Regions from separate parts of the Actinopolyspora sabaoui genome, predicted to be linked through region 1. Evidence: riboswitches for the same ligand, from Rfam matches in the RefSeq annotation. Region 1 holds a riboswitch; the other holds the start of a gene.

Region 1 (7,116 bases):
AACGAGCGCAACCGTCTTCGCAACAAGTCGGTCAAGACGTCGATGAAGACCGCGATGCGCCGGTTCCGCGAGGCCGCTGCCACCGGCGACAAGGAAAAGGCCGCCGAGATGGAGCGCGCCGCCACCCGCCTGGTCGACAAGGCCGCCAAGAAGGGCGTCATCCACCGCAATCAGGCGGCCAACAAGAAGTCCTCGATGGCCAGGCAGCTCAACCAGCTCTGATCGGGCTTTCCGGACGGTCGACCACCACCGGGACCGTCCATCCCGGAACGCCGGTAACCGGGCCTCTTCGCACGCCGCGGCGAGGCCCGTACTCCGCGGTCCCCATCCATTTCCCGGGGGTCGGCCCGGCTTTTCCGTTCAGCCCTGGTTCCGGGAGCTCCGGGTCGCGATCAATCCCAGCACCGCGCGTTCCAGAGCGTAGTCGGCATCGGCGGCCTGTCCCTTGACCTGACCGTTGAGCGAGGCGACCAGCTGCATCGCCTCGGTCACTCCCGCCGCGTTCCACCCCCGCGCCTGCGAGAGGGCCTTCTTGACCTTCCAGGCCGGCATACCGAGCTCACGCGCGAGCCGGTACTGATCCCCACCTCCAGCGCTGGCCACTCGCCCGATGGTGCGCACGGCGTCGGCCAACGCGTCGGCGATCAGCACGTGCGGCACCCCCAGCTGCAGCGCCCAGCGCAGCGCCTCCAGCGCACCGGCGCGGTCCCCCATCACGGCTTTCTCCGCCACCACGAATCCGGTGACCTCGGCCTTGCCCTGGTGATAACGCCGTACCGCTGCCTCGTCGACCTTGCCGTCGGTATCGGCGACCAGCTGGGACACCGAGGAGGACAGTTCGCGCAGATCGTTGCCGACCGTCTCCACGAGAGCGCTCACCGCGGCCGAGTCGATTCGTCCCCCGGCTCGGGTGGCCTCCGCACGAACGAAGCTCTCCCGCTCTGCGGGCCGCGTGATCCGGTTGCACTCGGTGACGGCGGCCCCCATGGCGCGCAGTTCGCCGGGGAGTTCCTTGGCGTGCTTGGCCCTGCCACCACCGTTGTGCAGCACCACGAGCACCACCCCTTCGGCCGGAGCGCGCGCGTGACGGAGCACCGCCTCCGCGATCTCCTTGTTCGCGTCCTGCGCACTGTCCAACGCGATCACGCGCCCCTCCGCGAACAACGAGGGACTGAGCATCTCGTCGAGCTCGGGAGGGGTGAGGTCACTCACCTTGGAGCGGCGTAGCTCGGCTTCGGGATCGGCCCGGCGAGCGGCGGCGAGAGATTCGGAAACAGCACGCTCGACCAGCAGTTCTTCGTCACCGAGCACGAGATGCAACGAGGCGGGAGCCGAGTTCATGGTCCGCATTCTCCCACTCGGCCCGACGGTCAACCCCGTCCCGGATGCTGGATCGAAGTGGTCGCATGACGGGTTCATGCCGTAGCGTTGCCGAAACAACTTGGATAGCTCATCCAGAGGGGCAGAGGGACCGGCCCGACGAAGCCCCGGCAACCAGCGTCGCCACCGCGACAACGTTCATGGCGTGGTGGCGACGAAAACGGTGCCAATTCCGACCCGCCAGCGGGACAGATGAGGGGAAGGACCTCGCGATGACAGCTGCCGCCCGAACACAGTCCGAGACGACCGACCGGAAGTTCGACCTCGGCCCCGCGGCCGAGCTCGTTTCCAAGGAAGAGGGGCATCGGCAACCCCTGGCTCCGGAGTTCGTCTGCCTGGAGGACTTCTCGCCACTGGAAGTCGCCTACGACTTCGGTCGCGTGCGCAGGGAGGACATCGAATCCGGCCCGCGCTCGATCTGGCGCTACAAGAGTCTACTGCCCGTTCCCTCCGATGTGGAACAACACCCGAACACCGACCCGGGCTGTACGAGGTTGGTCCGGGCCGACGCGCTCGCCAACGCGCTGGGCGTCAAACGCATCTGGATCAAGGACGACACGGGCAACCCCACCCACTCCTTCAAGGACCGGGTCGTGGCGGTGGCCCTGGCCGCCGCGCGCGAGTTCGGTTTCAAGGTACTGGCATGCCCCTCCACCGGTAACCTCGCCAACGCGGTGGGAGCGGCGGCGGCACGTGCGGGCTGGGACTCGGTGGTGCTCGTCCCCTCCTCGCTGGAACGCGCCAAGGTGCTGATGACCGCCGTCTACGACGGCTCACTGCTGGCGGTCGACGGCAACTACGACGACGTGAACCGCCTGGCCACCGAGCTGGCCGGGGAGCACGAGGACTGGGCGTTCGTCAACGTCAACGTGCGGCCCTACTACTCGGAGGGTTCCAAGACCCTCGCCTTCGAGGTGGCCGAACAGCTCGGCTGGCGCATTCCGGAACAGGTCGTGGTTCCCATCGCCTCCGGATCGCAGCTCACCAAGGTCGACAAGGGCTTCCGCGAGCTCGGCGAGGTCGGGCTGGTGGAACAGAGCCCCTACCGGATCTTCGGTGCGCAGGCCACGGGCTGCTCCCCCGTCGCCGACGCCTACAAGCAGAACAACGACGTGGTGCAGCCGGTGCGGCCCGACACCATCGCGCGTTCGCTGGCGATCGGCGCCCCGGCCGACGGTCCGTACGTGCTCGACACCGTGCGCCGCACCAACGGCTCGATCGAGGACGTCAGCGACGAGGAGGTCGTCGAGGGCATCCGGCTGCTGGCTCGCACGGAGGGCATCTTCGCCGAGACCGCGGGCGGGGTCACCGTGGCCACCACGAAGAAGCTGATCGAGTCCGGACAACTGGACCCGGACTCGGAGACGGTACTGATGATCACCGGTGACGGTCTCAAGACGATGGACTCGCTGCAGGATCACGTCGGCCCGAAGGCCACCGTGGCGCCGAACACCGAAGCAGTGGATGAGGCACTGAACCTCTGAAGAACGGTACCGCTGAGCGCCTTTCGCGCTCGGCCGGTTACCGGTCGCTGAGGCGGACGCTTGCCACGTTGGGCCGCTCTTGAGTAGGTCGCTACGCGGCGAGCGGCCCTGCCTCGCAATCGAACCACCTCAGCGACCGGGGTTCTCTCGTTCGCCGCCTGTTGGCGGGGTTTGCGACGTACTGCGTGGCGGAACCTCTCGCACCGCTCTCGCTCCGGGGAGGCCCGACATCGGGTAGCGATCTACACAACGTCGGGCCTTCCTCGCGAGAGCACCACGAGAGAACCCGCGGCGGTGCGAGCTGCGAGAGTGGTTGTTCGGCGCTGTCGCGCCGACTTGAATACGCAACGACGAGCACACAGAAAAGTCAGTGGTTATGCGGATAGTCCAGTCGGGAATTTTCCAGCCCGGCTGAACTCGCTCAATTAGCGGGACGGAAGGGGTCGCCGGTGTTGGCGGTCCGCATGCTTCGCTTTCCGCCCAGCACCGCGATGTCCCCGCGGCGATCGGTGCGGCGCACCACGGCACCGAGGTCGCGCAGCGTCGTGACGATCTCGTGGCTGGGATGCCCGTAGTCATTGCCGTGTCCCACGCTGATCAGCGCCACCCGTGGGGAAACCGCCCGGAGGAACTCCTCGCTGGTGTACCCCGAACCGTGGTGCGGCACCTTGAGCACTTCCGAGTCCAGCCGGACCCCTGCCGCGAGCAGCTCGCGCTGCGCGGCCAGTTCGATGTCGCCGGTCAACAACACCCGCCCTACCGGGGTCTTCGCCCGCAGCACCACCGAGGCGTCATTGACCCGTTCCGCCCCCACGGGTGCGGTGGCCACTTCCGGGGCCAGTACCTCGACCGCCAGCGCGGGCCAGCGGATCAGCTGCCCCGCGTTCAGCCGCACCAACCGCGCGTCGCTGTCGCGTACCCGTTGTCGAACGCCGGTGTCCGACCAGATGGACGGTCGGGCCGCTCCCGTCGCCACCGCATCGACCTCGCGTCCCACCAGCACCCCGGAGATCCCGGCGTAGTGATCGGCGTGCGGATGGGTGAGCACCAGCAGTGGAACGTGCCGTACCCCGAGGCGGTCGAGACACCGATCGACCAGGGCGGCGCTGGGCCCGGTGTCCACCACGACAGCGGTGTCGCGCTCTCCGGTTGCCAGCACCAGGCTGTCCCCCTGACCGACGTCGCAGGCCACGACGCTCCAACCGGCCACGGGCCAACCACCGGGCCGCACTCCGATCGTGACCAGCAGCAGTAGCACGGACAGCAGCGACCCGCCCAACAACCTCCTGCCCGTGCGGAAGCGGAGCAGTAGCAGGATCGCGCCCACCAGCGCCATCACGAGCGGGATTCCCGGCGCCCCGGAAGGCAACGGGATCGTCGCCAGCGAGGAACTCGCGGCACACCGGGCCACCAGCAGCACCCACTCCAGTTCCGGAACGGCCAGCAGCACCAGGAGTTCACCCAGCGGGGCGAACCAGGGGGCGAGCAGCGTCGCGGCCACACCGAGCACCGTGGCCGGGGCGATCACCGGTTCCACCAGCACGTTCGCGGCGACACCGACGAGGCTGAGCTCCCCGGACAGCGCGACCACGAGCGGGGCGGTGGCGAGTTGCGCGGCGGCCGGTGCCACCAGCGCCTGAGCCAACCGCAGGGGCACCCCACGTCGCCGCAACCACCCCGACCACGCCGGGGCGAGCAGCACCAGAGCTGCCGTGGCCGTGACCGACAGCGCGAACCCGGGGCTCACGGCCAGCCGGGGGTGCCACAACAGCAGCAAAATCACGCAGCCCGCGAGCGCGGGCAGTGCCGTTCCGTTACGGCCCAGCACCAGCGCGAGCAACCCGATCGCCCCCATTACGGCCGCACGCAGCACGCTGGGCTCACCCCCGGCGAGGACCACGAATCCCGCCAGCGCCACCCCCGCGCAGCCCGCGGCCAGCGGGGGTGGCGCACGCATCGCACGGAGCAGCAGCAGTACGGCGCCGCAGACGATCGCCAGGTTCGCCCCGGAAACCGCGGTCAGATGGGTCAGCCCCGCCTTTCCGAAATCACGGCGGACCGTGTCGAGCAACCCGCTGGTGTCGCCCACCACCAGGCCGGGAAGGAGTCCTTCGGCACGTGGGGAGAGTACGGAATCGGAAACATCGCGTAGTCCCGCGCGCAGCCGCTCGGCGAACCGCTGCGAAACGGGCGGCCGAGTCACGTCCTCCGGTGGCTGGTGGACGGCGAGAACGATGACCAACAGATCGGCTCCACGTGGCCGGAGCGCCGCACCGGTGGTGGTGGCTCGCTGTCCCCGCAACAGCTCGCCCCAGGATTCGGCGGGCACCAGCAACAGCACCGAACCGGAATCCGGCTGCCACCGCTCCCGCTGTCGTACCGCTCGGATCCGGGCTCGAACCACCGACCGTGCCCCGAGCCCACCACCGCCGGTCGAGGCACCGCTCACGGGTGTGGGGCGTTCGGTGAGCTCGACGCGCAGCCGTACGCTCTCGCCCCGGGAGGCGGATTCCCGAAGCGGGTGGTTCTCGACAGGACGCAATCGCACTGCCAGCCCGAAACCGGCGGTTCCCACCAGAACCGAGCACGCGATCACCCCGACGGCCCATCTCCGACCCGTCACGAACAGGCACGCCGTTGCCGCCGCGGCACCGCAGCACGCCAACAGGGCGGCGGCGACCCAGCCGGTGTGCAGCCCGGTCAGCGTGACACCCCAGACTCCGAGCGCTGCCGGTACCAGCCGGAGATCCAGCGGGCGGGTCGTCGACGCGGCAGTGGTCGAACCCGACGGCTCGGTCATCGCCGCCTCACACCCGAACCAGATCGCGCAACCGCGAGAACCGCACCGTCCCGATCCCGTCGACCTCGCGAAGCTGGGTCACCGATTCGAATCCCCCGTTCTCGGAACGCCAGCGCAGGATCGCCCCTGCCGTGACCGGACCGATGCCGGGCAGTTCCCGTAACTGTTGTTCGTCGGCCCGGTTGAGATCCACCTTCGAGGAGCCGGTGGCGGTGGTGCCGTCCGGTACCGACCTCGAGGCACGTGACGGCACCGGAACCCCGACGTAGAGCTGTTCCCCGTCGGACAGTTCCCGAGCCAGGTTCAACGCCAGGGTGTCCGTCTCGGGTAGCGGGCCTCCCGCCGCCCGCAGCGCGTCGGCGACACGGGAGCCCGCCGACAGCGTCACCAGCCCCGGTTCGTGCACTCTGCCCACCACGCTGACCACCAGCTCGGCGTCGGAAGAGGTGGTGACGGCCGCATCGGTCACCGCTGCCGTTCCCGGAGCCGGAATCCGAGTCGACGGGACCGGCGTGGTCCCACCGCCGGAGTCGCGGCTCAGCAGCAGAACGAGGCAGCCGATCACGGCGGCGAGAACGACGCCGAGGCACCCCGCCCGGCCCGGATCCAGCAGCACCTCGCGCGGTGTTCGGGGCACCCACCGCCGCACCCGATCCCCGGTTTCCGTCCGCTCGTGGCTTTCCGCGGCCTCACGAATCTCCGACGCCTCGGCGCTCTCCGCGGTGTCGGACGCGGAGACCGGGACGGTCGCGCCGCCCTCGGAACCCATCAACTGCCGCAGCCGTCGACGGGCCGGGGAAAGCTCGTCGTTGGCGGCGGCAACGGTTCGTTCGTCCGAAGGGGACGAACCGTTGGACCGGAAAAGATGGGGCATACCGGCGAAGCTAACCGGCGGTGCACCGAGCGGGAACACCGAAGAACGCCTCCGGTGGACAGCCGAGCGCGTTGTGGACACTTACGCGGCGAGCCGCACGCTACGAGATGGCACCGAGCGCCACGAGGCGGTGTTGAAAACCGGAACGCCCGCGGGGCGAAGTTCTCGGAGCTCCTCCGGCCACGCGTTCGGATCCCGCCCGGCGAGCGCGACACCCCGCGCGGAGAATTCCGTTCAGTCGTCGAAAGGTGTGATGCCGGTGGTATTCCACCCGCCGGGCAACACGACGACTCCCACCGAGCCCGGCCCGATGTGGGCTCCGATGGTGGCCCCGACCTCGGAAACAACGCAGTCGGAGCAACCGGGCAGTCGCTGTCGGATATTTCGGGCGAGTGTCTCGGCGCGTCCCGGTGCCGCCAGGTGGTGGACGGCCAGCGCCGGTCCGTGCGGGGCCCCGGTGTCCGGGACCGCCTCGACAGCCAGCTGCTCCAACCTCCGCACGGCCGCACTGGTGGTCCGCACCTTCTCAGCGGCGTCGATCACGCCGTCGTGCAGGTGCAGCAGCGGCTTGATCGCCA
Region 2 (7,116 bases), on a different contig from region 1:
AATTTCGTCCCACCAAGAAACTGGGACAGAATTTCGTACACGATCCCAACACCGTGCGACGCATCGTCGACACCGCCGGTATCGACTCCGACGACGTGGTACTCGAGGTCGGTCCCGGCATCGGCTCACTGACTCTGGCACTGCTCGGCACGGCAGGTGCGGTAACCGCGGTGGAGATCGATTCCGTGCTCGCCGACCGCCTCTCTGCCACTGTCGCCGACCACGCGCCCGCGCTCGCCGAACGGTTGCGGGTGATCAACGGTGACGCGTTGCGGCTGGGTGCGGCCGAGTTCGGCGGCCCGGAACGCGAGCCCACGGCCCTTGTGGCGAACCTGCCCTACAACGTGGCGGTTCCCGTGGTGCTGCGGTTGCTGGCCGAGCTGCCCTCGTTGCGGCACGGCCTGGTGATGGTGCAGGCCGAGGTGGCCGACCGGATGGCCGCCGAGCCGGGCAGTCGTCGTTACGGTGCCCCCAGCGCGAAGTGCGCCTGGTTCGCCGAGGTGCGGCGGGCGGGTTCGGTCTCGCGCAACGTGTTCTGGCCGGTGCCGAACGTGGATTCCGGACTGGTGGCTTTCACGCGCCACGAACCACCCGCCGAGATCGACCGCGACCGTGTCTTCGCCGTGGTGGAGGCGGCCTTCGCACAGCGCCGCAAGACGCTTCGTTCGGCGCTGTCGGGTTGGGCGGGCTCTTCGGAACGCGCTGAGCGGTTGCTGCGTGCGGCCGGGATCGATCCGGCCGCCAGGGGAGAGCAACTCCACATCACCGAGTTCGCCGCTCTGGCCGAGATCGCGGAAACCGAACCCTGATCGACAATTCCACGTTTCTCGCCGAACCGGAGTGCGCCGTCGCTCGATTCCGGTCGCGGTTTTCGTATTCGTCCGGCCACCGGTCGTAGCCATTCTTTTCGTTTCGTGCCACCGCAAGGGGGAGTGACGAATACGACAAACGGTGGAAAGTGACTCACATCAACTTGCGTCCAGCGGAATCGATGATGTTTACTCTTCCGCGGAGTCCATCCCGAGCGGCTGAGAGATCTGGCTCGACGACGCCGCAGCAACCACCCGGATCGGGCAGGTGCTACCGCCAGGAACGATGGAGTTGATTTGTCTCTGAGTTCCACCGCAAGCGCCAAGACGCTGCCCGTGGCTATCCGCCTCGGCCTGACGGAGCGTCGTGTTGTCGATCTCGGGCGGCGTACCACGACCGCCTGTCGGCGCCACGTCTGATCCCGTACTGGCCCCTGGTTACTTTCCACCCGGTCTTCGCGTGCGCCCTCGCACGTCCACGGCCGAGGCGAGCTGAAGCGGAGTTCGATCGTGATCACAGTCGAAAACCTGACCAAGACCTTCACCCAGAGCAACACCTCGGTGGCGGCGCTCGACGATGTGAGCCTGCAGGTGCCGGACGGTTCCGTCTGCGGAGTCGTGGGAACCAGCGGGGCGGGTAAGTCCACTCTCGCGCGCTGCATCGCCCTGTTGGAGAAACCGGACAGTGGGGCCATCCGCGTGGACGGGACCGATCTCGTCTCGCTGGAGGGCAGCAAGCTCCGCGCGGCGCGTCGTCGGATCGGTGTGGTTCCGCAGGGCGACTCGCTGCTGCGGCAGCGCACCGCGGCGGGCAACGTTGCCCTGCCGCTGGAGTCGGCGAAGGTGCCTGCCGCCCAGCGCCGCAGTAGGGTAGCCGAGCTGCTCGACCTGGTGGGGTTGGCCGACAAGTCCTCGGTTTATCCGGACCACCTCTCGGGTGGGCAGCGGCAGCGGGTCGCTGTCGCGCGTGCGCTGGCGGCGAAGCCCTCGGTGCTGCTCGCCGACGAGCCGACCTCGGCGCTGGATCCCGGTACCACCGACTCGGTGCTGACCGTGTTGGAGCGCGCTCGTTCCGAGCTGGGTGTGACGGTGCTGGTGGTCACGCACGACATGGCAGTGGTTCGACGTATCGCCGACGACGTCGCCGTTCTCGAAGAGGGCAGGGTGGTCGAGCACGGCAAGGTGCTGGACCTCGTTTCCGAACCGGGCAGCCGGATCGGTTCGACCCTGTTGCCCGAGACCGACCAGGCGAGCACGCTGCAGCTCGATTCCGGCGGGCACGACGTCGTCGCCGAGGTGGTGCTGGTCGGTTTCGCGGCCGTGGGTGCGTTGCTGCCCGAGGCTTCGAGCCGATTCGGGGTGGAGCTGTCCATTCTCGGCGGTGGACTGACGCGGCTCGGGGACACGCCTGTCGCCAAATTCCGTGTCGGGCTGTCCGGTGAACGTTCCGAGTCCGCGCTGAAGTGGATGATCGAGCGCGATGCGCATGTGCGCCGCGCTCCCGTGAGCGTTGATGGAGTTGCCGCGTGAGTGACGTGACCCCCTGGTCGGAGGTCTTGGAACTGGTACGTCCCGCGACCGTCGAGACCCTCTACATGGTCCTGATGTCGACCTTGGTGGGTGTGGTCGGTGGTCTGCCGTTGGGGGTGTGGTTGCACCTGACCTCACCCGTGGGACTGACCCCCAAACCGCTGTTGCACCGAGTGCTCGGCGCGATCGTGGACGTGACGCGTTCGATCCCGTTCGTGGTGCTGCTGGTGGTGGTCGGTTCGTTGACACGGCTGCTGATGGGGCAGGCTTTCGGCAGCAGCGCCGCGATCGTGCCGCTTGCCATCGCCGCGGTGCCGTTCTTCGCGCGGTTGACCTCCAACGCGCTGCGCGAAGTGGATTCCGCGATCGTGGAGGCCGCGGTCACCACCGGAGCGGGCAAGTTCCGGATCGTGTGGACAGTGCTGCTCAGCGAGGCGCGAGCGGCGTTGGTCGGCGCGGTCGGGGTGACCATGCTCGCGTTGATCGGCTATGCCGCGATGGCGGGCGCCATCGCGGGTGGCGGACTGGGTGCCACCGCGATCCTGGACGGTTACAACGCCTATGACGATCGTGTGCTCTACGTCTCGGTGGTGCTGCTCGGAATCCTGGCCTGGGGAATGCAGCTGCTCACCGACTGGGTGACCAAGTTGGTCGACCGCAGGCGTGCCGTCACCAATGTCTGAGCCCGCGGTCCCCGTGGCGTGAGACACGGCGGTTCTCGTTTCTCCCGGTGATTCCCGAGGCTCGACGTGTCGAGCCTGCCCACCGCATCGAGAACTGCCCGAAATAAACCGACAAAACCGAAGAAACCGACAAAGCCGACCGGCCTCACGGGCCGGTAAGGCGGCGAACGCCGCCGAACCGAGATCCGAAAGGACCTTCGATGCGTACCAAACTTCTCGCCTCCGTGCTCGCCGCCTGCACACTCGCGTTAGCGGGTTGCGGTGGCGGCTCGGCCGCGCAGGACGACCCGAACGCGGCGATCAAGGTCGGTGCCACCGCGCAGCCGCACGGCGAGATCCTGCGGTTCGTCAAGGAGAACCTCGCCGCCGAGCAGGACCTGAAGATCGAGATCGAGACGTTCAGCGACTACAACAGACCCAACGCGGCCACGGCCAACGGGTCGCTGGACGCCAACTACTACCAGCACAAGCCGTTCCTCGAGGAGTACAAGGAGGAGCGCGGTGGTGACCTGCACTGGGTCGCCCCCGTGCACCTGGAGCCGCTGGGCATCTACTCCAAGAAGATCGACTCGCTGGACGAGGTCTCCGACGGCGCCACCGTGATGATCCCCAATGATCCCTCCAACCGGGGGCGGGCGCTCAAGCTGCTCCAGTCCAAGGGGCTGATCGAGCTCAAGCAGGGTGCGGCCGAGGAGACCGATGTCCGCGACATCGTCAACAACCCGAAGAACCTACAGATCGAGGAGCTCAAGGCCGCCCAGATCCCGCGCTCGCTGCAGGACGTGCGGTTCGCCGTGGTCAACGGCAACTACGCGCTCAAGGCCAATCTGGACGACCCGCTGGCACTGGAGTCGACCGAGAACAACCCCTACGTCAACGGGGTGGTCACCAACTCCGAGATGCGGGGTGATCCGCGTGTGGACAAGCTTGTCGACATGCTGCAGTCCCAGGAGGTCAAGGACTTCATCAACGAGCAGTACGGCGGCAAGTCCGTTATCCCCGCGACCTGATCGCACGCCCGCCCGGGACCCGGTCGCACGCACACCTGAACGTGCGCGGCACGAACACGTACCCTGGGGGGTGTGCTGTCCGTGGTACCGACCCCGATCACCGTCCGGGTCCCGGCGAAGGTGAACCTGCATCTCTCGGTCGGTGACAGTCGCCAGGACGGTTATCACGAGCTGGTGACCGTTTTCCAGGCGCTGTCGCTGACCGACGAGATCACGGTACGCAGTTCCGACGAGCCTGGCATCGAGGTGCACGGCGAAGGTTCGGAAAGCGTGCCGTTGGATTCCGACAACCTGGCATGGCGAGCCGTACTCGAACTCGCCCGTGCCAGTGGCAGGGATCCCGACGAGACCGGTGTTCACATCTCGATCAACAAGGGAATACCGGTCGCGGGCGGCATGGCGGGGGGTAGCGCCGACGCCGCCGCCACGTTGTTCGCCCTGAACGCGCTGTGGAAGCTCGAACTCGGTCGTGACGAGCTCTCCGAGATAGCGGGGCGACTCGGCAGCGACGTACCGTTCGCCCTGCAGGGCGGTACCGCGCTCGGCACCGGCCGCGGCGAGCGGCTGGTGCCCGTGCTGGCCCGACACACTTATCACTGGGTGATCGCGCTGCACGGTGAAGGCCTCGGGACACCGGAGGTGTACACCGAGCTGGACCGGTTGCGGCGGAACTCGGACAATCGCGTGGGCGAGGTCGAACCGCTACTGGAGGCACTGGCCTCTGGTGACCCGCGCGAACTCGCCCTGCTGCTGGGCAACGATCTGCAGGCCGCTGCTGTCTCACTGCGGCCGGTACTGCGGCGCACGCTGCGCGCCGGGGTGGACGCGGGAGCGCTGGCCGGCATCGTGTCCGGCTCCGGTCCGACCTGTGCCTTTCTGTGCACCGACGGGGAGGAGGCGGTGCGCGTCGCCGCCGAGCTCTCCGGTGCGGGGGTCTGCCGGACGGTGCGAGTGGCGCAGGGACCCGTTCCGGGCGCACGGTTGATCGGCGACGAGCACGTCGATCGTCCTCCCACCCCGCCGCAGGTGCACGCGTGAGTTCGGGGCGGACGTGGCGCCGAGCGTGACCGCGACGCGGTCACCGGGACCCCGTTCGTCGGGAGCCCTTCCTCGGGAGCCCCGGTCGCCGGTGGTCTCAGCCGCACACCGACCCGCCCGCGCAATGAAATCGATGGTCCGGACGCGATGTCCGCGGCCTGTTCCGCGCATACTCGAAGTCGACGGAGTGACCAACACTCGATGGCCAACCTGATCAACCTGGAATCGGTCGAGAAGAGCCACGGGGTCCGACCGCTGCTGGACGGAGTCTCGCTCGGCGTGACCGAGACCGACCGCATCGGGGTCGTCGGTCTCAACGGTGGTGGCAAGACGACCCTGCTGGAGATACTGACCGGCATCGAAGAACCCGACGCGGGGCGGGTCAACCACACCCGCGATCTGCGCAGCGCGGTCGTGACCCAGCGCACCGAGCTGCCCGCCGACGCCACCGTGCGCAACGCTGTGCTCGACCCGCAGGGCTTCACCGCCGAACACGAGTGGGCCGCCGACCCGAAGGTGCGTTCGGTGCTCAATGGGCTCGGCATGACCGGGCTGGGGCTGGAGACCAGGGTCGCCGAGTTCTCCGGCGGTGAGCGACGTCGCGTGGCGCTGGCCGCCGCGTTGGTACGCGAGCTCGACCTGCTGGTGCTGGACGAGCCGACCAACCACCTCGACGTCGAAGGGGTGCGCTGGCTGGCCGACCATCTGCTCTCGCGGCGCTGCGCACTGGTGATCGTCACCCACGACAGGTGGTTCCTCGACGAGGTGTGCAACCGCACCTGGGAGGTCGTCGACGGCCGGGTCGAGCAGTACGAGGGCGGTTACGCCGACTGGGTCTACGCCAGGGCGGAGCGGGCCAGGATCGCGCAGCAGACCGAGGAGAAGCGCCGCAACCTGGCCCGCAAGGAACTCGCCTGGTTGCAGCGCGGCGCCAAGGCGCGAACCTCCAAGCCGAAGTTCCGCGTGGAGGCGGCCGAAGCGCTGATCTCCGATGTCCCCGAACCCAGGGACACCGTGGAGCTCGTCTCGTTCGCCAAGCGCCGGTTGGGCAACACTGTCGTCGAGCTGGAGGACGTCGACCTCCGGGTCGCCGACCGCAAGCTGCTGGACAACGTGACCTGGCGGCTCGGTCCGGGTGAACGGGTCGGCGTGGTCGGGGTGAACGGTTCCGGCAAGACGACACTGCTGCGGCTGCTCGCGGGGGAGCGGGAGCCCGACGGCGGCAAGCGGATCGAGGGCAAGACGGTCCGGCTGGCGCACCTCACCCAGGAGCTGCACGACCTGCCCGGCCAGTGGCGCGTGCTGGAGGCGATCGAGGACGTCGCCAAGCAGGTCACGCTCGGCAAGTACGAGCTGACCGCCTCCCAGCTGGGTGAGCGGTTCGGTTTCGGCAAGGGCAGGCAGTGGACCAGGGTCGAGGACCTCTCCGGCGGCGAGCGCCGCAGGTTGCAGCTTGCCAGGCTGCTGATGGACGAGCCCAACGTGCTCGTGCTCGACGAGCCCACCAACGATCTCGACATCGACACCCTGCAGCAGCTGGAGGACCTGCTGGACGGCTGGCCCGGAACCCTGGTGGTCGTCTCGCACGACCGCTACCTGGTGGAGCGGGTCTGCGACAACGTGGTCGCGCTGTTCGGCGACGGCAACATCACCCACCTGCCGGGCGGGATCGACGAGTACCTGAACAGGCGTCGCTCGCTGCTGGAGAGCGGGGATCAGTCCCTCGGCAGGCAGCAGGACTCCACCGATTCCGAGCAGGGCGGAAAGGCCAAGTCGAGTGGCTTGTCCGGTGCGCAGGACCGCGCCGCGCGCAAGGAGCTCTCCCGGCTGGAGCGCCAGCTCGACAAACTTTCCGACCGGGAGCAGGAGCTGCACAACCAGCTGGCCGAGGCCGCCACCGAACCGGAGCGGCTGCAGGAGTTGAACTCGCGGCTGCGCGAACTGCGGGAGCAGAAGGACGACATCGAGTCCCGCTGGATGGAGCTGGCCGACAGCCTGGGGTGATCCCACCGGAACGGCTGCATGGCATCGGCGCCGGGCTCGGCG

The links. A riboswitch is a leader RNA that binds a small molecule or an ion and turns the genes downstream of it on or off. The one in region 1 is predicted to bind S-adenosylmethionine.
Region 2: linked by a shared signal. The riboswitch ahead of ACOQFL_RS14405 (methionine ABC transporter ATP-binding protein) and the one ahead of thrC (threonine synthase) in region 1 are both predicted to bind S-adenosylmethionine.

What each region holds. Positions count from the first base shown of each region.
Region 1 covers NZ_JBMIHH010000005.1:357,159-364,274, reverse strand. Annotated here, with positions in the region: gene rpsT (30S ribosomal protein S20) at 1-222, shown strand, start outside; gene holA (DNA polymerase III subunit delta) at 361-1,341, opposite strand; SAM riboswitch class I at 1,448-1,579, shown strand; gene thrC (threonine synthase) at 1,593-2,864, shown strand; gene ACOQFL_RS11670 (ComEC/Rec2 family competence protein) at 3,286-5,664, opposite strand; gene ACOQFL_RS11665 (ComEA family DNA-binding protein) at 5,672-6,538, opposite strand; gene ACOQFL_RS11660 (DegV family protein) at 6,773-7,116, opposite strand, start outside.
Region 2 covers NZ_JBMIHH010000006.1:433,144-440,259, reverse strand. Annotated here, with positions in the region: gene rsmA (16S rRNA (adenine(1518)-N(6)/adenine(1519)-N(6))-dimethyltransferase RsmA) at 1-809, shown strand, start outside; SAM riboswitch class I at 1,013-1,102, shown strand; gene ACOQFL_RS14405 (methionine ABC transporter ATP-binding protein) at 1,320-2,339, shown strand; gene ACOQFL_RS14400 (methionine ABC transporter permease) at 2,336-3,022, shown strand; gene ACOQFL_RS14395 (MetQ/NlpA family ABC transporter substrate-binding protein) at 3,223-4,032, shown strand; gene ACOQFL_RS14390 (4-(cytidine 5'-diphospho)-2-C-methyl-D-erythritol kinase) at 4,114-5,070, shown strand; gene ACOQFL_RS14385 (ABC-F family ATP-binding cassette domain-containing protein) at 5,272-7,074, shown strand.